DNA from 4 places in the Metabacillus elymi genome. Region 3 is predicted to be linked to each of the others. Evidence: riboswitches for the same ligand, from Rfam matches in the RefSeq annotation. Region 3 holds a riboswitch; each other region holds the start of a gene.
The links. A riboswitch is a leader RNA that binds a small molecule or an ion and turns the genes downstream of it on or off. The one in region 3 is predicted to bind S-adenosylmethionine.

Region 1 (5,754 bases), 420 kb from region 3:
ATAATAATTTTTGCTCCATTTGGTAGATCTTCTAATGACTTATGGCGTTTTGAATAAACACCAATTGGTTCGATATGGACTCCACCAGCATTCACAAATTTATAATTATTATCAGCAATTTGAGACTCTAAGTAAGGTTCATGTTGGAAGTAATTAGCATCTAACTCTTCTTCTGCTAATGTCTTATTTGGTAAAACATAATCTGTAAATTCTACGATTTCTAATTCAATCCCTTTTTCTTCTAATAAAGGTTTTGCTTCTTCTAATATTTCAACATGTGGTACAGGTGATGCACCTACTTTTAATGTTTTTGCCTCTCCTTCGGAACCTTCAGTTCCTTCCTGTGACGCCCCACCACAAGCAACAAGTGCTGTTGTAAAAATCGTAAATATAATTGCTAATAAAGCTTTTTTCATCGTTCTTCCTCCTATCGTTTGTCAATTGATTTAGTTATGATATCTCCAATAATTTGGATGATAAACACGAAAATTAATATGATAACCGTTGCTATTAATGTTACTTGATTATTCCCACGGTTAAAACCTTCCATAAATGCTAGATTCCCTAATCCACCAGCACCAATAGCACCTGCCATTGCTGTATACCCTATTAACGCAATAGCGGTAACTGTAATACCAGAAACTAACGCTGGCATCGCTTCGGGTAAAAGGACCTTCCAAATAATTGTGCTTGTTTTAGCACCCATAGATTTAGCAGCTTCAATGACACCTTTATCAATTTCCCTTAAAGCAATCTCGACCATGCGCCCATAAAAAGGAGCTGCCCCGATTATTAACGCTGGTAATGCGGCATTTGCACCGAGTATTGTTCCAACAAGTACTTTTGTAAAAGGTAATAATAAAATAATTAAAATAATAAATGGTATTGATCTAAATATGTTAACAATTCCTGCAACTAGATTATTAACATACTTACTTTCCCATATGTTTCCCTTTGCTGTTAAAAATAACAGTAAACCTAGAATAATTCCTAAAATAAATGTCGCCACAACCGATAAGCTTGTCATATAGATTGTTTCCTTTGTTGCAAGCCAAACCTTTTCCCAATCTACTTCAGGTAGAAGCTGTTCAAGCATTGGCAATCACCTCCACCTCAATGTGTTGATTATAAATAAACTCTAATGCTCGATTTAATTCTTGTTCATCTCCATCTAAATGAATAAACAGACTTCCATATGATCCACTTTGTGTTTGTGAAATCTTCCCTTGTAAAATATTCACATCGATTGCAAACTTTCTAATTAGATTTGTTATCAATGGTTGCTCTGCTGATTCACCAACAAAGGTTAATTGAATAACCTTACCCTTTGGATAATTCTCTAAAAGATTTGCCACTACTTCATTCGTTTCCTCTGGTTCTGTAACTTGTTTCACAAAGCGCTTAGTAATTGGTTGTTTAGGATGCTTAAAAACGTCGAGTACATCCCCTTCTTCAACTACCTCCCCATTTTCCATCACAGCTACACGATGACATATTTTTCGTATAACATGCATCTCATGAGTAATCAGCACAATTGTAAGTCCAAGTCGTTTATTAATATCTACAAGCAAATCTAATATAGAATCCGTTGTTTGGGGATCTAAAGCTGATGTAGCTTCATCACATAATAATACTTTAGGGTTATTAGCCAATGCTCGCGCAATTCCTACACGTTGCTTTTGCCCACCACTTAATTGTGAGGGATATGCATTCTCACGACCTTCAAGTCCTACAAGCTTGATCAGCTCATCCACTCGTTTCAAACGTTCAGCTCTTTTTACACCTGCAATTTCTAATGGAAAAGCAATATTTTCTCTCACTGTTCGAGACCATAAAAGATTGAAATGCTGAAAAATCATACTTATTTCTAAACGCGCTTTTCGTAATTTCACTCCACCAATTGAATCTATTTGACTACCAGCAACGCTAATATCACCACTGGTTGGTTTTTCTAGTCCATTCAACAACCGGATTAGTGAACTTTTACCCGCTCCACTATATCCAATAATCCCGAAAATTTCACCCTTATCAATTTTTAGATTCACATTATTAACAGCCGTTACATTACCTGATTTTGTTTGATAAACTTTATTAACATTCTTTAATGTAATCAAGTTGTCACCTTCTTTCAGTTCGAATACCTCACTTCAATCTATCACTTTTATGGAAAATTCATGTTGCAATATAGTATTTTGATAAAGAAAAAAACCCTTCTGCAATGAGCAGAAAGGCACAAAAATGTCCTTTCTCTCATCTCTCAAAGCTAAACAGCTTTGTGTGAATTGGCACCACTTCAACAAATGTTGATGGTTGCCGGGCTTCATAGGGCACTTCCCTCCACCTCTCTTGATAAGAGAACTACGTATATAATTAAAGTTAAATTAAATTTTAGTGAGCTTAAGTACGTTTGTGATTGTATCATGCAATTAAAAATCATGTCAAACAAATTCTCTTTTTTCTAAAAATTGCATTTTATTTTAGTGATAAACTATTATAGGATAACTCCAGGAACAAAAGCGCAAGCGCCTTGATCAGCCCCGACAAGCATAAGATGATTTAGAATAGAAGGCGTTTTTTGCCTTCAATTCTAAATTAGCTTATGCTTGTCGGGGCTAGGCGCTGGAGCTGAATGTCGTGCACTTATCCACAATTCAACGAATTTTATAATTTCCTGGTAAAAAAGGGATGACTTTGCATGAAAGTCATCCCTTTATATTCAATATTTAAATATGTACACTTTCGGTTCCCTTAACGCCAGTTGCTTTGTAAATAGCTTGATCAAGATCATCGATGATATCTTGAATATGCTCTATTCCAACCGATAAGCGAATTAAGTCCTCCGTTACTCCCGATCTTTTTAAGTCCTCTGTATTTAACTGTTGATGGGTTGTACTAGCAGGATGGATGATCAAACTTTTTGCATCCCCTACGTTCGCAACGTGTGACCACAGTTCTACATTATTAATAACAGCAGCTCCTGCCTCTCGTCCACCCTTTATTCCGAAAACGATAACGGATCCAGCACCATTAGGTAAATATTTTGCTGCTAAATCTTTTGCAGGATGATCCGAAAGTTCAGGATATAGAACCCATTCAACAGAAGGGTGCTGCACTAAATACTTAACCATCTTTCTAGCATTAGCAACATGCTCTTTCATTCGAACATGAAGAGTTTCTAAACCTAGTGTGAATTGGAATGCATTATATGGGCTAATTGCGGGACCTAAGTCTCTTAGCAATTGAACTCTAGCTTTAATAATGAATGCCTGCTCGCCTAATGCTTCTGCATATACTAGATCATGATAACTCGGATCAGGGGTCGTAAAACCAGGGAATTTAGGGTTATTCCAATCAAACTTCCCACCATCAACGATTACTCCTCCTAGAGTTGTCCCATTTCCTAATAACCATTTTGTTGCTGAGTGGATAACGATATCTGCACCATGTTCAATCGGCCGGCAAAGATAAGGTGTAGCAAATGTATTATCTACAATTAACGGAATCCCAGCTTCATGAGCTATATTCGCGACAGCTTCAATATCAAGTACATCTAAACTTGGATTTCCAATGGTTTCAGCGAATATAGCTTTTGTTTTAGGTGAAATAGCAGAACGGAAGTTTTCAGGATTTTTCGGATCAACAAACACTGTATCTATTCCATATTTCGGTAAAGTATTTGCAAAAAGATTGTAAGTTCCCCCGTATAATGTTGAAGCAGATACAATTTCATCACCTGCTCCAGCAATATTTAAAACCGAAAGTGTAATCGCCGCCATTCCACTAGATACCGCTAAGCTACCTATGCCACCTTCAAGCTGTGCAATTCTTTCTTCAAAAACAGTTGAAGTTGGATTGTGAATTCGGGTATAAATATATCCTGGTTCTTTTAAACCAAAGAGGTTAGCTGCGTGCTCAGTATTCTCAAATAAGTAAGCATTTGATTGATAAATAGGCACAGACCTGGCACCTGTCATTGAATCTTTCTTTAGCCCTCCGTGAATTGTGACCGTTTCAGGCCGGTAATTTTTCTCTTGCATCTTAACTCCTCCTATTACAAGATGTATTTATCAAAAAATACTTCACTGTTGGTTTTGAATTCTAAGATGCAAATTCCTATACCTATTAGTCTACCTATATAGTAAACGATTTCAAACTTCAGATTCAAGGATTTCCCCTTATCAACTTAACTTTATGATTGCCTCGAATTTTAAAAAATTACGATAAGACCCTTTGATCGTAATTTTCCCAAAAGCAATTAATTGCTTTAAGCTTACAGTGTTTAATAATACTTGTTCGAGGTCATAGCCTTCTCCTTCCATGACAAAGTCAATTTTCGAAGGTTGAGTATGTAACGTTTTAGCCCCTTTTGATGATAGTTCAATAAAATGACTAATCTCTTGCTGAGGTTTTATTTCTACTATTAGAGTTTGATTCAAAAGTATTGGAGTTAAAAACCGAGCTTTATTAAAATTAGAAATAAACGTTGTCATATACATAAAAAAAACCTCCGATATCAATCAAGCTATTTAATAACTTCATTGAATCACGGAAGAATCCTTTATTAATAAGTCGACAGTTTCTGCTTATTTATTCATTATTTGTGGGATTATTAATATTTCCCAAGAAATATGTCATATTAGCAAGACTTACCTGAATCTTTATACTACCTATCTTATTTGTTTTATGAATCATAGGTCATGCTTCCTATCCATTAATAGTGGAATATTGCTTTATTTTTTCAAGTAAGTATCCAACTGAATGAAACGCATAAATCTTTTCCTTTTCTTGGCCATTTTCATAAATGAGTAAGCAAGGTACACTTTCGATTCCAAGCTCTTTAGCCTCGTTAGGAAAGTAATTTAAGTTAACAGAATAGATGTGAATAGCGGGAACTAATTCATCTACGACAGATAACATTCGTTTAGCTACTTGACATGTTCCACACATCGGAGTGTATAAATAGAAAACCATTAGACCATCTCTTTGTATTGTAAGCTGTTTCTCTTCCCATTCAATCATATTTAAATAATGTTACACCTTTCTAAAGAAATTTCGCATCCACATCAATATTTGCACTTAGTAAAACAGAAGCAACATGGTGATCTGGTGCAGTCGCTACTTCACGATAGGCTCTGTCGATATAAATATGCGATGCCTCTGGAAATTCCCTCTTGAATTGTTTACGAAGTCGATCCCCTGCATCATCAGAGTCCACTAAAATATAGACATCTTTTAAAAATAATTCATCAATTAATTCATCAAGCTTTGTTACACTTATCGTTCCATTTGTGCAGATAATTTCGATTGATTCGTTTAACACATTTAGAACTTTCTTTTTATCTGATTTCCCTTCGACAATTAACACTTTTTCAACCTCAACTAACGACATAAACATCACCTGTTTTTATAGTAAAAGTCTTTTCTATAAACTATTCGATTTGTCGAGGTTGTTTCCTCTTTATTAAATGTTTTTTCTTAAGTTTTATTTAAGGTATTAAAAAACACTTTAAATAAACACGAATTACCGAAAAAACGATTTGAAAGAAACGACCACATAACTAAAGCGCAAGTGCCTGTGAAGTGTTTAAAACATCAACCATTTGGAAAACAGTGTGCAAAAAAGAGCAGTGGAGCAATCCACTGCTTCTAGCACCAGCCATTTTCGTCATCACAGTCAACGTATTTTTGGTCTGATCCTGTTATAACATCTGCAAATTGATAAAACCGACTATTATTGAATTCATAGCCAGTTTT
Region 2 (5,754 bases), 1.3 Mb from region 3:
TATCGATTTTCTTATAGCTATAGTCTTTCTCAAAAATGTAACGAAACAAACATATCCTAAGATTGATATTACGGGAATCATTCTTTCTACATTAGGTTTCGGAGGATTATTATATGGATTTAGTAGTGCTGGTAACTCAGGTTGGACTAGTGTAGAAGTCATTTCAGCCATTATTATTGGTATTATTACTCTTTCCTTATTTATTTGGCGTCAAATGACTGTAAAAAATCCTATGTTGGAATTTAGAGTGTTTCGATATAATATGTTTACACTTACAACGATCATTAATGCCATAATCACAATGGCCATGTTTGCTGGAATGATTCTAGTGCCAATTTATTTACAAAATATCCGCGGATTTACGCCACTTGAATCAGGGTTGCTATTGTTGCCTGGGGCGATTTTAATGGGAATTATGTCTCCGATTACAGGGTGGATTTTTGATAAAGTTGGTGCAAGATGGCTCTCTGTTATTGGTTTAGCAATCACTACCGTTACAACATGGGAATTCAGTGAACTGACAGATTCGACCACATATACATTTTTATTAGTCATATATACTGCTCGTATGTTCGGTATGTCAATGTTAATGATGCCAATTATGACAGCAGGGTTAAATCAGCTTCCACAACGATTAAATGCACATGGAACAGCTATGTCTAACACATTTAAGCAAATTTCCGGTGCACTTGGTACAGCCTTTCTTGTTACAGTGATGTCCAACCAGACAGAGAAACACGCAACTGAAATGGCAACAGCAGCTGGTGTAACACCTGAAGCTACAGAGCAAATGGGATATATTTTAAAAGAAGCAACTATCCAAGGAATCAATGATGCATTTGTCGTGGCAACTTACTTATCATTAATAGCTGTAATCCTTGCATTCTTTATTAAGAGAGTGGGACCAGCAGAAGAAGACGAAAAGCAAGAAGTGGTTAAAGAAAAAAGACCACAAAAGGTGGCACTAAATGAAGGTTAGGATTCACTGAAAAAAGGGTAACCCCAAAAAGTCTTAAACAGAGACTTTTGGGGTTACCCTTTTCCTTTAAATAAACATACCTGCTATTGCTGCACTTAATAAGGAAGCTAACATTCCTGCTGCTACTGCACGGAGACCTAATCTTGCAATATCAGGGCGGCGATTTGGTGCTAGTTCACCTAAGCCACCAAGAAGAATTGCCATAGAACTTAGATTTGCAAAGCCACATAGTGCAAAGCTTACAACCATTACTGTTTTATCAGACAATTGGTCGATTTGTGGTGCAAATGCTGAATAAGCAACAAACTCATTTAATACTAACTTTTGTCCAATAAAGCTACCTGCGGTAACTGCTTCTGACCAAGGTACACCCACAGCAAAAGCAATCGGAGAGAACAGGATTCCTAAAATTCCCTCAAGTGATAGTGTTTCAAAACCAAATATTCCACCTATACCGCTTAAAATCCCATTAACTAAAGCAATTAATGCAATAAATGCTAATAACATCGCTCCAACATTTAATGCAAGCTTTAACCCGTCGCTTGCACCACGAGCTGCTGCATCAATAACATTTACTGAATCTGTATCTTTGGAGATTTCAAAACCTGAGTCGGATGATCGCTCTGTCTCTGGCATCATTATTTTTGCCATAATTAATCCTGCAGGTGCCGCCATAAAGCTTGCAGCAAGTAGATATTCAAGTGGTACACCTAAAAGTGCATAACCAACAAGTACAGACCCTGCGACAGAAGCAAGTCCACCCGTCATTACTGCAAAAAGTTCAGACTTCGTCATTTTAGCTAAATATGGTCGGATAACAAGTGGTGCTTCCGTTTGACCAACAAAAATATTTGCTGCCGCTGATATTGATTCTGACTGACTCGTGCCTAGAAGCTTTGATAAACCACCACCAATGATTTTTATAAACCATTGCATAATGCCTAAATAATATAAGACTGAAATTAATGATGAAAAGAAAATAATTACTGTTAACACTTGAAAAGCGAATACTACCCCAAATTCTCCGCCACTTGCAAGTGGACCAAAAAGAAATGAAATTCCTTCATTTGCATAATTAATAATATCCTGGACCCTTAAAGTGAACCACTCCAGCCCAGTTCTTCCCGCTTCCCACTTCAACACGATAAATGCAAAAATAATCTGGATCGCTAAGCCACCAATTATAGTTCTAAAATTAATCGCTTTCTTTCCATTGGATAAAAGAAATGCAATACACAAAACAACTAAAATACCGAATATTCCCCATAATAAATTCATTATTGTCACCTCTTAGATGTATCAAATTTGGTTAAGTACTAAGAATAAGTGCTTACCATTACTTAATAGGATTTAGTTGTCGGTCATCAGACAACCATTTGATCTTACCAAACCCTACTTGAAATATAAATGGATGTTTTGTGAATCCATTAAGAAAACACCAAAATCATACTTATGTATTATATTTACCTGTATAAAGCAGTACATTCATAAAAAGAACAAAGTCCTTTTTATTTACCGAAATGATTTTTATTTCTAAACTAGTCTTTTATCATTAATTGAGTATCTAAGGAACAAATTTAAATACAAGGCACCGTTAAACTTGGTTGTTGATTTCCGCTGTAATCATTCACTCCAATCAACAACGTACCAAAATCAATAGTGAGCATTAACAGACCTAAATACAAAAAAACTAACCCAACGTTATAAGTAAAGGTTAGCCTTTTGTAACTGATTCAATTCCTACCTCGCTCAAATCGTGGATAACCGATTAAAATTGAGATCACTCCACATACTCCAATTAATAATGGATAAAATGAAAATTGTAAAATACTTACTGGTGATATATTTGCAACTCCTGCAGCTACAAGTAATTGTGCTCCATATGGGATTAAACCTTGAATACAGCACGAAAAAACATCTAACAGGCTTGCTGATTTACGTGGATCAATCTCATACTTATCAGCAATATTTTTAGCAAGCGGGCCAGTGATGATAATGGAAATCGTGTTATTTGCTGTTGAAAGATCTGTTAAACCAACAAGTCCAGCAATACTAAATTCAGCCCCTCTTTTTGATTTAATATTGCGTGTCACTTTATAAAGAAGATAATCAATACCTCCATTATGTTTAATCACTTCCACCATGCCTGCAATTAATATGGCTAGGAAAGAGATCTCATACATCCCTGACATCCCATTACCTATTTGTTGAATGATATCCATTAAGCGGTAACTACCATCTGCTAACCCAATAACTCCTGAAAAAACAACTCCAATGAAAAGAACGAGGAATACATTGACCCCTGCTAGCGCTGTGATAAGCACAAAGATATATGGTAAAATTTTAACCCAACTATATGAATGCTGTGTGACAACTGCTTGTTCTCCGATTGTTAAAAACCCCAGAATAACACAAGCAATTATTGCCGCCGGTAAGACAATGAAAAAGTTCACTTTAAACTTATCTTTCATTTTTGTACCTTGTGTGCGCACTGCAGCAATCGTTGTATCAGAAATAAAAGACAAATTATCACCAAACATCGCACCACCAATAACCGCAGCCATTGAAAGTGCTAGTGAAATATCAGTCTGCTCACTAATACCAACGCCTATTGGTGCAAGTGCTACAATTGTTCCCATACTTGTACCCATAGATAGAGATATAAAACACGCGATAATGAATATACCCACCATTAATAAGTTTTGTGGTACAACTGATAATGCAAGATTTACAGTTGAATCAACCGCACCCATTCCCTTTGCTACTTCTGAAAAAGCACCAGCTAAAAGGAAAATAATGACCATTAACATAATATTTGTGTCACCGGCACCCTTACAAAAGATCTCAACCTTCTGATTGAAAGACTCTTTTCGATTCATTGCTAAAGCGACAGCTGCTGCAATCGTAATCGCCACTATAACAGGAAACTTATAAAAATCTCCTGTTACGATTCCAGAGCCAATAAAGATTATTAAAAACACGACAAAAGGCAAAAGAGCCCATGGATTCCCTTTTCTGTCTGTACTCATGATGAACACCTCACTAATTTTTTACAAAACACCTTTTTCATCCACTCTGTCATCCTATATGTGGGGAAAATAAAAAACCTCTTCTTTTCAAACAAATAGAAGAGGCCTTATTATAATAAAACACCCTTCTCATCTTTCAAGCGTTTTCGCTTGCTGGATTTGGCACAGCACTCATCTTGAGCCTGCTGCCGAGACTTCATTGGGCCAGTCCCTCTGTCTCTCTATATAAGAAGATCATCATATTTATTTTTTTATTAAAAACATAAATAAGAGTACAACATTTATATTCTTTTCGCAAGAGTATAAAAAAATTATTACTCCCTTCAACAAGGATGTTAACCACCAAGATTAAAAAGAATAGATGGAATTACCTTGTCCACTTTAAAAGGTCAAATCAGGGGACTGTCCCTCACAACATTAAAGCTGTGAAGTGGTGAGGGACTGTCCCCCTTTCCTCACTTACATACGATCACTTCACGGATAAACGACCCTTTTTTAGCGATAGCTCGATCAATAATGGAAAATCCTGCGTTTCTTAAAACCTCATCAATCGGTTCGATCGTTACCACTACCACTTTCTTTGCAAATCTCCGCGCACTCTCGAGCATTTCCAGTTTTTCTACATCTGTTATGACAGAACACAAGTTGTAAGGTAAATCAATAATCGCTACATCATAGTCATTAGTTATATCTCTGATATCTGCTAAATTTACTTCTCCAGTTAGACCAAAGTGTTCGATGTTTTCTCGTGCCCCATTCAGGATTAGGTAATTTCGGTCACTTCCTACTATATCAATCCCCATTGATCGGGCTTCAACTAGTACTGTCCCAATCCCACAGCATGGGTCGATTGCCTTTATTCCACTTGGATTTGGAATGGCAATATTAACTACCGCCCTTGCAACACGAGTATTGAGAGCAGTGGAATAACCATGAGGCTTCTTTTGATGTTTGAGCCAAACCGCCTCACTTTTAGCGTAGTCACCGAATACCCATCGTCCATTTACATTCATGACCCCAAACAATCGATCTGGATTATGGAAATCCGCTTCACCTTTGACATGCAATCCAATCTCTCGCTCTACTGAACGTCGTCTCTCAAAGCCTTCTTTTTCAGTTTTTGCAAGCCCTCCATTTTTCACATAAATAACTTTAAATGTCTCCTCGACTAATTGTAGAGATTTTACCTTTTTGACAAGGTCCTGAAGGCTTTCCCCCTCATATCTCACTTCAATTCTTTCCTTAATAAACGGGCTTCGCGTGGGATTAACCTTCACTGGGCTTTCCAATACTCTAGACTTAGACTCTTTTCCAAAAAAAGAGCGCATTTCCAAAGCACACAAAGAACTTTCGTCATCAGGATAGGAGTAAGTATATACATAATTCATTTTTGGGTCTTTATTGTCCAATTAATTTTCATCCTTTAATAATCTATTTCAGCTTCACTTCATGCGATATTAATTGATTATCACAATCGTTACCTGTTCATTTCTTGTTTCATTATAACAAGAAGTGAACCTTTGCCAAAACGTTCACTGTTGATTTTGGCACTTTGTTGGTTAGGGCGTAAGACGGGAGTCCGCTTCAGGACCGCTTTAACATTTAATACGAAGATATGGTTATTAACCAGTTATTTAGGCAACCATATTTTAGGGTACTTACACATCTTCCTTGTTATTATTTATAATTCTTATATAAATCAAGAGCATTTTATTTTTCTAAAAATACCGGTTTATTGAGAAATCT
Region 3 (5,754 bases):
ATATATGTGGAGAACACCTTTGTACGAATTAGAAAACATGAATCCACCTGTATTAATTATACACGGAGTTAAGGATAAAAATGTCTCAGTTGAGCATGCATACAGGCTTGAAAAAAGATTAAAGGAATTAAATAAACAAGTTGAAAGCTGGTACTTTAAGGGATTTACTCATTATTTTCCTCCTAAAATAAACCGTGAAACACTACATAGACTATGTTCCTGGATGAAAAAACAATAAATTAGTTTTTCTTGTCAGGACAAGGTGGTAAAATAAAATAAAATGAAATGTACCAATAAGGAGGTTTTCTTTTGGGAATGCCTGTTGAATTCAATACAATGATTGTAACAAAAGGTAAAGAACAACGAATGGAAGAAAATATATTTCTTTTAACGAAAGAAGGATATAGAATATATCCGATCGATATTCCGATAGAGGTTAGAAAAACGAAGGATGGAGAAATTGCTGGTGAGGCTATTGTAGAAAAACTTCAGCTTCATGAAAATAAAACAGTTGTAACATATCGGTTAGTTGCCCTTAATTCAACGAATTAATAAAACAAAAGATAAACCAGGTGAAAAAGTAATTTGCTTTTTTACCTGGTTTATTTGTTTTATAGTGTTCCAATCAACCTGAAATAGTTTTTATTTAAAAACTACTATTTTTAGGAAAGAGCCTAAATTAATCCTGAAGTGAAATTGGAAAAATTACAATATCATGAATTTTTGTTTGCAGGTTAGGATAAAATTATTATGTTGAAATATAACTTAAGTTATCAATTATCAGTTTAATATCTCTTTAAATAAAAGGGAGGCTGACTCATTAGCTTTTGAGTCAGCCTCCAATTCTTTTAACCTATAGGTCCACCAAATTGTTGGATTTCAGGGGAAACATGTGCAAATTTTTCAAAGTTTTTCTTAAACTGTGATGCTAGCTCTTTTGCTTTCTTTTCATAAGCTTCCTTAGAACTCCAAGTAAGATGTGGCTGAAGTTTATCATCCGGAACACCTGGAACGTGTATTGGAATGTTGAGACCAAATACTTCATCAGTTACCGTCTCAATATGATCAAGATCTCCTTCAATTGCAGCTTGAACCATTGCTCTTGTATATTGTAACTTTATTCGATTCCCTACGCCATATTCACCACCGGTCCAGCCTGTATTAACTAAAAATACTTGAACTTCATGTTCATCAATTTTTTGTCCAAGCATGTTCGCATAGCGAGTGGCTTGTAATGGTAGGAATGGTGAACCGAAGCAAGTTGAAAAGGTTGCCTCAGGAGCGGTAATTCCTCGCTCAGTTCCTGCAAGCTTACTAGTATAGCCGCTCAAGAAATGGTACATTGCTTGTTCTCTAGTTAACTTGCTAATTGGAGGAAGAACCCCAAATGCATCTGCAGTTAAAAAAACAATTGCTTGTGGATGTCCCGCTATACTAGGTGTAATAACCTTATCAATAGCATCTAACGAATATGCAGCCCTTGTATTCTCAGTGAAAAAGGAATTATCATAATCAGCTTCACGAGTTTCATTATCAACAACAACGTTTTCTAAAACGGCACCATAGCGAATGGCATTAAAAATTTGGGGCTCTTTTTCTTCCGATAAATTAATACATTTCGCATAGCAACCGCCTTCAATATTAAAGATGCCTGAAGTAGACCAGCCATGCTCATCGTCACCGATTAATCGTCTGTTAGGATCAGCAGACAAAGTTGTTTTTCCAGTTCCAGATAAACCGAAAAATAAAGCAACATCACCTTCAAAACCAACATTTGCTGAGCAATGCATTGAAAGAATATTGTTTTCTGGTAACAAAAAGTTCATAACTGAAAAGACAGATTTTTTCATTTCACCAGCGTATTCTGTCCCACCGATTAAAATTGTTCTTTTCTCAAATGAAATAATGATAAATGTTTCAGAATTTGTACCATCAACAGCAGGATCAGCTTTAAAGTGTGGTGCACAAAGAATAGTAAAAGGCTTCTCATTTGTAATCGATTTTTCATTGTCTTTTATAAAAAGCTGCTGTGCGAATAAATTATGCCAAGCATATTCATTTATGACTTGAAGAGGCAACTGATAGCGTTTATCTGCACCGGCAAAACCATTGAAAATGTATAATTCTTCTCGTTCCTTTAAGTAGTTGATCATTTTACTATAAAGCTTATCAAAGTCAGCCTCTAAAATAGGTTGATTAACAATGCCCCAATCAATTTTATTTTCGATAGAACTTTCTTTCACGATAAATTTATCTTGTGGAGACCTACCAGTATATGCTCCAGTAGTCGCTCGGATTGCACCAGTTGAGGTTAAAATCCCTTCCTTGCGTTTAAGTACTTTTTCCACAAGTTGAGCAACTGATAAATTATGTCTTGCATTATCCCCTTTTAACAACTCTGCTAATTCATTTGTCATCTCCACAATATTCATCCCCATTACCATCCTTTTCGAAAAATTAACGTAGAAAGATATATTACAAAATTCTGACTTAGTTTTAAATAGTATAACACATTATATTTAATTGAACATACTAATCGTGTGTGTTTTTTGAAAAAAAGTTTAGAAAGCAATTTTTATACTTCAAAAAGAAACTTAATAATATGTCAACAAAATGGGTAACACTAATGAATAGATTAATCATGAAAATTAATAGGAAATAATCTCTGATAACTTGCTGTTTTTTGTTGACACCATTACCCCAGTGCGCTATGATATGTCCTTGAACGGATTCTCTTATCCCGAGCTGGTGGAGGGACAGGCCCTATGAAACCCAGCAACCTGCTATCAAAGGAAAGCGGCGATTATGCCCAAATGACATTTTCCGACGCAAAGGTGCTAACCTGATGCAAGGCGAAAGCCCTTGATCGATAAGAGCGAAAGGCTATGAACGATAACAAACCTTTCCTCATTTAGGGAAAGGTTTTTTTGATAACAGAAAATAAGCGTATCTTCTTCATTAGAGTTTTACCAGGACAAGCATGTGGTAGAGGTACATAATAATTCTGTTCACAAAACATGCCAGCGTGATTCTTTTAGGTAAAAGGAAGAGTTCCGGATCAATTTGAACATGAGTATGAGGAGGAAAACTTTAACATGACTAAAAAACGTTTATTTACTTCTGAGTCTGTAACAGAAGGCCATCCAGATAAGATTTGTGACCAAATTTCAGATTCAATCCTTGATGCAATTATTGAAAAAGATCCAAATGCACGTGTAGCGTGTGAAACGTCTGTTACGACAGGATTAGTTTTAGTTGCTGGGGAAATTACAACAACTACATACGTTGATATCCCAAAAATTGTTCGTGAAACAATTAAAGGTATTGGCTATACACGAGCTAAATATGGCTTTGATGCAGAAACTTGTGCAGTTCTTACTTCAATTGATGAGCAATCAGCCGATATCGCTATGGGTGTTGACCAAGCACTTGAAGCTCGTGAAGGCCTAATGTCTGATGAAGAAATTGATGCAATCGGTGCTGGAGACCAAGGATTAATGTTTGGATTTGCATGTAATGAAACAAAGGAATTAATGCCACTTCCAATTTCATTAGCTCACAAACTTTCACGTCGTTTAACAGAAGTACGTAAAGAGGATATACTTCCTTACTTACGTCCAGACGGTAAAACACAAGTTACGGTAGAATATGATGAAAATGATAAACCAGTTCGTATTGATACGATCGTTATTTCCACTCAGCATCACCCAGAAATTTCATTAGAACAAATTCAGCGTAACCTAAAAGAGCATGTTATTAACCCAGTTGTCCCTGCAGAATTAATTGATGAAAATACAAAGTATTTCATTAATCCAACAGGTCGCTTCGTCATTGGGGGACCTCAAGGAGATGCTGGTTTAACTGGACGTAAAATTATCGTTGATACGTACGGTGGTTATGCACGTCACGGTGGTGGTGCATTCTCTGGTAAGGATGCGACAAAAGTTGACCGTTCTGCCGCTTATGCTGCTCGTTATGTAGCGAAAAATATTGTTGCTTCTGGATTAGCTGATAAATGTGAAGTTCAATTAGCATATGCAATTGGTGTTGCACAACCGGTATCGATTTCAGTTGATACATTTGGAACTGGAAAAGTATCGGAAGAAGTTTTAGTAGCTGTTGTACGTAACAACTTTGATCTACGTCCAGCGGGTATTATAAAAATGCTTAATCTACGTCGTCCGATATATAAGCAAACTGCTGCGTATGGACATTTCGGTCGTAATGATCTAGATCTTCCATGGGAAAGCACAGACAAAGCTGAAGCGTTAAGTAAAGAAGCGTTAAATCAATAATTTATAAAAGAAGAAAAGGGTCTGATGTATTTTGCATCAGACCCTTTTCTATATCAGTGTATAAGACTTAATAAGTGAATATTTTTTCTTCTATATGTGAATAAATATTGAAGCATCAAAGAAAACGTATCTAATTATGATAGTTATGTTATATCATAGTATGAGTGACGATTTGGAGGTTATACAATATGAAACAAGGGATAATCACTTGCTCCTTCATTTTCCTTTCTTTAGTTTTAAGCGGCTGTCAAGAATCAGCAAATCATCAAGAACATCAAGTCGCTTCTGAAGAGGAAGTAAAAGCACCAAAGGTTGAAATAATTGCTAGTAAACATGTTAATAAAAACGAAGAAGTACCAATCGCTGCAAAAGTATATTATGGTGATGATCTAGTGGACGATGCAGAGGTAACGTTTGAGATAAAACTTGGTGATGTTTCAGAAAAAATTGAAGCAAAACTTATTGAAACAGGTACATATGGAATTAATTATCAATTTAAGGAAGATGGTACATTCAAAATAACCGCACATACAAATGTAGAAAGTTATCATACGATGCCATCATTAGATATTCAGGTAGGAGAAGGCTCAACAGCTACGATTACAGAAAAGAATGATGAAAAAGAAAGCGAGAATGAGCACGAGCATCATGAACAAACAGAAGCGGGGCACCATCATAGTAGTGTAACGATAACTGTAGACGAATTATCTGATTTTAAGGTAAATGAAGAGGAGCAGTTATCAACAACAATTCAAGAGGGTGAACAACCATTTCCAGATGCGACGGTGAGATTTGAAATTTGGAAGGATGGAGAAGAACAACATAAGTATATTGATGCAGAAGAAGCATCGACAAAAGGGACGTACACATCTTCCTATCAATTTGAAGAAACTGGGATATATAAGATAGTAGTTCATGTTGAAAAAGGAGAGGTTCATGACCATATTGAGACTTCAGTTGAAGTTCAATAAGGGGGTGGACCTCTTTTTGTCGTAAGATTAAACACGAATTTTATCGATATTTGAAATAGTTTGAAACAATTTACATCCACCTGTCGTCTCATTAGTAAAATATTGGGTAAGTGTTTAATGTAGAAAACACGTTATTTATTCTCTATTTGCTTTTGCAAGAAGAATGGGAATTTGAATTATAAACGAAAATTAGTTAAAAGGCTAAAGGGCCTATTAACTAATTTTTCTGCATTTACTAATTTTATTTTGATTTTTATGAGTAAAGAAGTTAACATTTGTACCCTCATATCCGATGTAATAGGTAAAGACATAAAACTGTGGGGGCTACAAAATGAAAAAAGAGATGAAGTTTTATGAAAGGATTTCAGTTAAATTTCAAATTTGTCTTGCGATTTTAGCAGTAGTACTTACAAGTACGATTGGACTTCTTAGCTATATTTTTGTGAAAAATACTTTTGGACAAATTCAAGAATCGCAAGGGTTATTTT
Region 4 (5,754 bases), 2.4 Mb from region 3:
TCAGTGAGTGATTATTATAAAAAATTGGGTCTACATGAATTTGGTGAAGTGTTTACGATCGAACCGATCGGCCCACACAAATTAATGTATAAAAAAATTTAGACTCGGAACAACTTGTTCCGAGTCTTTTTTAAAGGCTCTTTTCTAAAAGATTGTTGTTTTTGAACAAAACTGATTAGGTTGATTGGTGCGGAAAGTGCGAAACTCCTGTGGGAGTAGCGGGACAGATGAGACCCCGCAGGCGCTTCGCGCTGAAGAGGCTCATCGCCCGCCCCACGGAAAGCGAGCATCCTGGAGTGCCAATCAACCAACCCAATACTATTTTAAAAGCAACAAAGTTTGGCGAGTCAGCCTTTCTAAATTATGCAAATCGATAGTAAATAAGCAAAAATGTACTTAACACAAACAAAAAATTCAGTGAGACAAAGATCATTTGATCAAGACGAGTTTTATGAATTTTAATCGGCGGATGATAAATGAGATCCCTTCGATAATAAAAATGAATAGGACTATAATTTTGGAGATTATCTTCTCTATGAACAAAAGCACAGGGCGCCATGATCAGCCCCAGGCAAATAAGATGTTTTAGAATAGAAGGCGTCCTTTGCCTTCAATTCTAAATAAGCTAGACCCTAGAGGGGCTAAGCGCTGGAGCTGGATGTCGTGCTCTTATCCACAGTTCAACGAATTTTATAATTTCCTGGACAACAAAAGAAACTGACCCAAAAGGATCAGTCCTAACGAACACTTTCTTTCTTATTAACTTGTGGTAGCTTCTCTAATGCTTCAGAAAAATCTTTAATTAGGTCATTAACATTTTCTAAGCCGACACTTAATCTAAGTAATCCATCTGAAATTCCTCGTTTTTCACGTTCCTCTGGAGGCATTGCTGCATGTGACATTTTTGCAGGGTAGGATAAAATTGATTCAACCGCACCTAAACTTACTGCAAAAACCGGCAGTTTAACTTGTTGAACAAGCGTCTTCACTGCTTCACCATCAGCAAGCTTGAATGAAAGAACGGCACCTGCTCCATCTGCTTGGTATCGTTGAGTTTCATGTCCTGGATGAAAGCTTAATCCAGGATAATAGACTTCTACAACCTTAGGATGTTCACTTAGAAACTCAGCAATTTTCAGAGCTGATTCAGAGGATTGCTTCAAACGAACATGTAATGTTTTTAATCCTCTTAACACAAGCCAAGCATCTTGAACACCTAGTACTGCTCCAAATGCATTTTGCAGTTTGTATAGGCGATCACCTAATTCAGTATCCCTCACAACAGCAAGACCTGCAAGGACATCACTATGACCTGCTAAAAACTTTGTCGCACTGTGTAACACAATATCTACACCTAACTCTAAAGGTCTTTGTAGCTCTGGTGTCAAAAATGTATTATCTAAAAACGTTAGACAGTTATTTGCCTTCGCAAGGTTCACAATTCCTCGAATGTCTGTAACTTTCAACAACGGATTTGAAGGTGTTTCCATGTAGATTACTTTAGTATTCGGACGAATCTTTGATGCTACTTGATGAAGATCTGTCATATCAACAAAAGTGTGCTCAATCCCGAATCTAGTTAGAACATCTGTTATGATTCGAAAGGTTCCACCATATACGTCCTCAGTCACAAGGACATGATCACCTTGGGAAAGAAGCAGGAATGCTGTTGAAATAGCAGCCATTCCTGAAGAAAATGCCAAGCCTTTTGTTCCACCCTCTAATTCTGCGATCGCTTGCTCCAACGCTTCTCTTGTAGGGTTACCAGAACGCGCATAATCATATTTCCCAAATTCATCTATATCAAATTGATGGAAAGTTGATGAATGGTGAATTGGAACACTAACTGCTCCTGTACCTCTATCTACCTTTGACTCATTATGCAAAAGTTTTGTTTGAAACGACCAATCATGATTGCTCAATTGCTTCAGCCCCCTTCATTTGTTTAAAGCTCTGAGCTAAATCTTCGATAATATCCTCAGCATGTTCTACACCTACTGAGAAACGCAGTAGTCTATTACACACACCATTTGCCATTCTAATTTCCAATGGAATGTCCATATGTGTTTGGGTTGCAGGATAGGTAATAAAGCTTTCGATTCCACCTAAGCTTTCCGCAAAGGTAATCGTCTTAAGACTTTTTAGAAATGGATTCACCAATGTTTCATCCTGCAAACGGAATGACAGCATTCCACCTTTTCCTGGATATAAAACATCGAGAACATCTGGATGTTCTTCTAAAAATTGTGAAACGGCTTGAGCGTTTTGCTCATGCTGTCTCATGCGAAGTGATAATGTCTTCATTCCTCTCATTAAGAGCCAGGAATCAAACGGTGATAAAACCGCGCCGATCGCATTTTGATGTTGGAAAAACTCATCGCTTAATTGCTCACCCTTTGTAACAACTAGACCCGCAAGCACATCATTGTGTCCACCTAAATATTTTGTTGCACTATGGATCACAATGTCAGCTCCATCAAGGATTGGTGTTTGAATAACAGGTGTATAAAATGTGTTATCAACAATCACTAATAAATTATGTTTCTTAGCTAACGTCGCAAGCTCTTTAATATCAGCTTCCTGCATTAATGGATTTGTCGGTGTCTCGATAAATATCGCCTTTGTTTTTTCAGATATTAATTTTTCTGTTTCTGCTGGGTTTGTGAAATCATCATATTGAAATGATAAACCGTACTTTTTCCATTCTCTTTCAAATAAACGATAAGTTCCACCATAGAGGTCAGATGATACGATAAGTTCATCACCACTTTGGAATAATGCCATAATCGTTTGAATAGCAGCCATCCCTGAACTGAATGCAAATCCACGATCACCATGTTCTAAATCGGCAATGGCCTTTTCAACTAATAGTCTTGTAGGATTTCCTGTTCGAATATAATCAAAGCCAGTTGATTCTCCGATTCCAGCATGTCGATAAGCTGTCGAAAAATAGACTGGCGGATTTACCGTACCTGTAACATTTTCACTTCGATTTCCAATTTGCGCTAACTTCGTTTCAATTCGTTGACTCATGTCTGTCACCATCCTAAGTTAAGGTTATTTTTCTTGATTATGCACATGAGAGGAAGCACATTTTTAGACTTTCAAAACAAATTAAAAAGCCTTCCCCGGTAAGAAGAAGACTGTGTATTTGAGTGCGCTTCTTCTTATCTCTCAAGCATAATGCTGGTGTGGCTTGCTGGATTTAGCACCTTGGCACTTGTAGAAGATCTTGGGTGGAGCTTAAGAAATAGTTGATTTGCGGGTTGAACTTAGGAAACTCTATAAGTAGTGTTGTTTGGTTTTTTACAGCACGCAAGTGCTTGCGGCTTGCGTTGCAAGCCTGCGACGGATAAATCAAAATGCCTCGAACAAACAAGGACGCTTTGTTCGATGCATTTTGATTTATCCGTCGGTGCTGTAAAAAACTACCTAAGGTTTCTCAAAAATACGCAAATCAACGGTTACGAGATCTTCACTCGTTTTGAACCGGTTGCTGAGGCTTCATAGGGCCAGTCCCTCTGCCTCTCTTGATAAGAAATGTATGAAATTTTTAAGGTTTACTATTTTTTACTACTTTACATGATTCGAGTGGAGATTGCAACACAATTATTGTAATAGTTTGATATCTTCGACAATTTTTTCATTCGGTACTTCTGACACACCTTCATATTGTTCGAGTATCGTGTTGCCTTTCATAAGATAGATCGATGTGCTGTGAACGAATTGGTTTGAACCTTCTAGCTTTGCAGCAGGTACAAGAAAGCTCGTGTTTGAGAAGGATTCAATTTCTGCTTGTTCATAGCCAGTGAGAAAGTTCCAGTTTTTAAAATCGGCACCGAATTGTTCTGCAAATCCCTTTAACACTTCAGGTGTGTCATGTTCTGGATCAATGCTAAAGGAGACGAGCTCAACATCTACTTTTTCGTCTTGTAATTGCTCTTGAAGTGTTGCGATATGTGCGGTCATTGGTGAACAAACAGTATCACAATTTGTGAAAATGAACGTAGAAAGCCAGACTTTATCTTCATAATCTGACATTTTTACTTTTTCTCCAACTTGATTAACAGCATCTAAAGGCTCAACTGTCCCATTTAAAGAAAAATGCTCCTCTAGGTTGATAGACTGTGAACAGCCTACCAACACTAGAACAGCAAGGAAAGTGATAAAAACAAGTTTTTTCACGATTAACGCCTACTTTGTTAAGAAATGAGTATCGATTAGATCACTAAATTCAGGTTTTTCTTTAAGAAATTTAAGCTCAAATGAAGAATTTGCAAATTCTTGTACAACCTCTGCATTTACTTCTGTTGTGTACGTTACACGCTCCCAAGCACTGTCAACGATTGCTGGATCAAGCTCTTGATCTGTAATATCTTTGATCGCTTTAATTGCAATATCACGTGCCTCTTCACGGTTTTCATTAATAAAGTTAACACCTTTTTCATGTGCTTTTACAATGGCTGCAACTAGTTCTTTGTCTTCTTCAATTAACTTTCCGCTTGTTACTAATACAGTATTAGGAAGTGTTGTTCCGTAAGAAATTTCATCCGTATCAACGATCACTTTCGCTCCATCATTTACAAGCATAGATGCCCATGGTTCTGGAACTGCAGCAAGATCAACTTTTCCTGATTCAAACATTGCTCCATATTGAGCTGGGTTACCAGTTACATGCTTTAATGTTCCACCAATACGTGCTGATGTAATGCCAAAGTCTTGAAGGAATGTCTCCATTTGAACATCATGTGTGCAGCCTACACCAGGTGTAATAAATGTTTTACCTGTTAAATCATCAATTGATTGCACACCACTTTTTTCAGATGCAACGATAACTGTTCCACCTGAAGATGCTCCTGCTAGAATCTTCACATCTGCCCCATTTGCATAGTTATTCATAACAGGGCCAGGGCCAACTAAACCTGCATGGATATCACCTGTTTTTAACGCAGTCATAAATGCTGCTCCATCAGGAAACGTTTTATACGTTACTTTTACATCTTCCCCTAATGCTTCTTCAAAATACCCTTTTTCCTTGGCGATCATCGCAGGTACGTGATCAATATTAGGAAAATAACCAATTACTACTTCCTTTTTACTATCACTTCCACTACCATTTGAACCTGTATTAGCCGTCCCACATGCTGCCAATACACCTACTAATAAAACCGATATAAGTGCAAATAATATACCCTTTTTCATGTTTAAGCCTCCGTCTCTTTTTAATTAGTGTCTAGCTCCAGCGCCTAGCCCCTCGAGTCATAAGCCACTCATGAATTGAAGGTAAAAAACACCTTCATTTCATGAGCGTCTTAAGCTATTCGGGGCTGATCAAGGCGCTTCCGCTTTTCTTAATTATCTAAACCCCATTTTTTCATAACACTTTTTTCTACTCTTTGGAAAAATAGTAAATCGACAATAACTCCGATCACCATAATCATCATCATGATCGCGATAACTAAACTCATATCGCCAAAATCTGACGCGAATTTCAGTTTATAACCAAGTCCTGGTCCAGTACTTAATAATTCACCGGCCATCAATGCTCTCCATGCAAACGCCCACGCTAATCTAGTTCCTGTTACAGCATAAGGAATTGAGGCTGGAAACATGACCTTCCAAAACAAGCTAAATCCTTTATAATCCATCGTTTGTGCCGCTTTTATATAAAGTGGTGGCACATTTTTTAAACCTGTTCTCATGTTGATTGTCATCACCAAGGTTGCACCTAACACGATAATAAACGTTACTGCT

Region 1: linked by a shared signal. The riboswitch ahead of HUW50_RS04850 (methionine ABC transporter ATP-binding protein) and the one ahead of metK (methionine adenosyltransferase) in region 3 are both predicted to bind S-adenosylmethionine.
Region 2: linked by a shared signal. The riboswitch ahead of HUW50_RS08890 (Na+/H+ antiporter NhaC family protein) and the one ahead of metK (methionine adenosyltransferase) in region 3 are both predicted to bind S-adenosylmethionine.
Region 4: linked by a shared signal. The riboswitch ahead of HUW50_RS14080 (methionine biosynthesis PLP-dependent protein) and the one ahead of metK (methionine adenosyltransferase) in region 3 are both predicted to bind S-adenosylmethionine.

Annotation. Positions count from the first base shown of each region.
Region 1 is NZ_CP055263.1:988,070-993,823, forward strand. Features, by position in the region: gene HUW50_RS04840 (MetQ/NlpA family ABC transporter substrate-binding protein) at 1-416, opposite strand, end outside; gene HUW50_RS04845 (methionine ABC transporter permease) at 428-1,096, opposite strand; gene HUW50_RS04850 (methionine ABC transporter ATP-binding protein) at 1,089-2,114, opposite strand; SAM riboswitch class I at 2,248-2,356, opposite strand; gene HUW50_RS04855 (O-acetylhomoserine aminocarboxypropyltransferase/cysteine synthase family protein) at 2,724-4,037, opposite strand; gene HUW50_RS04860 (SCP2 sterol-binding domain-containing protein) at 4,179-4,496, opposite strand; gene HUW50_RS04865 (thioredoxin family protein) at 4,705-5,019, opposite strand; gene HUW50_RS04870 (toprim domain-containing protein) at 5,042-5,389, opposite strand; gene HUW50_RS04875 (YusG family protein) at 5,647-5,754, opposite strand, start outside.
Region 2 is NZ_CP055263.1:1,888,241-1,893,994, forward strand. Features, by position in the region: gene HUW50_RS08880 (DHA2 family efflux MFS transporter permease subunit) at 1-979, shown strand, start outside; gene HUW50_RS08885 (NupC/NupG family nucleoside CNT transporter) at 1,046-2,257, opposite strand; gene HUW50_RS08890 (Na+/H+ antiporter NhaC family protein) at 2,713-4,008, opposite strand; SAM riboswitch class I at 4,135-4,240, opposite strand; gene HUW50_RS08895 (TRM11 family SAM-dependent methyltransferase) at 4,464-5,417, opposite strand.
Region 3 is NZ_CP055263.1:565,854-571,607, reverse strand. Features, by position in the region: gene HUW50_RS02790 (alpha/beta hydrolase family protein) at 1-238, shown strand, start outside; gene HUW50_RS02785 (DUF2584 domain-containing protein) at 310-552, shown strand; gene pckA (phosphoenolpyruvate carboxykinase (ATP)) at 849-2,432, opposite strand; SAM riboswitch class I at 2,733-2,876, shown strand; gene metK (methionine adenosyltransferase) at 3,096-4,295, shown strand; gene HUW50_RS02770 (FixH family protein) at 4,484-5,266, shown strand; gene HUW50_RS02765 (methyl-accepting chemotaxis protein) at 5,598-5,754, shown strand, end outside.
Region 4 is NZ_CP055263.1:2,950,300-2,956,053, reverse strand. Features, by position in the region: gene HUW50_RS14090 (GNAT family N-acetyltransferase) at 1-102, shown strand, start outside; gene metC (cystathionine beta-lyase) at 738-1,922, opposite strand; gene HUW50_RS14080 (methionine biosynthesis PLP-dependent protein) at 1,909-3,033, opposite strand; SAM riboswitch class I at 3,440-3,540, opposite strand; gene HUW50_RS14075 (SCO family protein) at 3,610-4,185, opposite strand; gene HUW50_RS14070 (aliphatic sulfonate ABC transporter substrate-binding protein) at 4,195-5,202, opposite strand; gene HUW50_RS14065 (ABC transporter permease) at 5,352-5,754, opposite strand, start outside.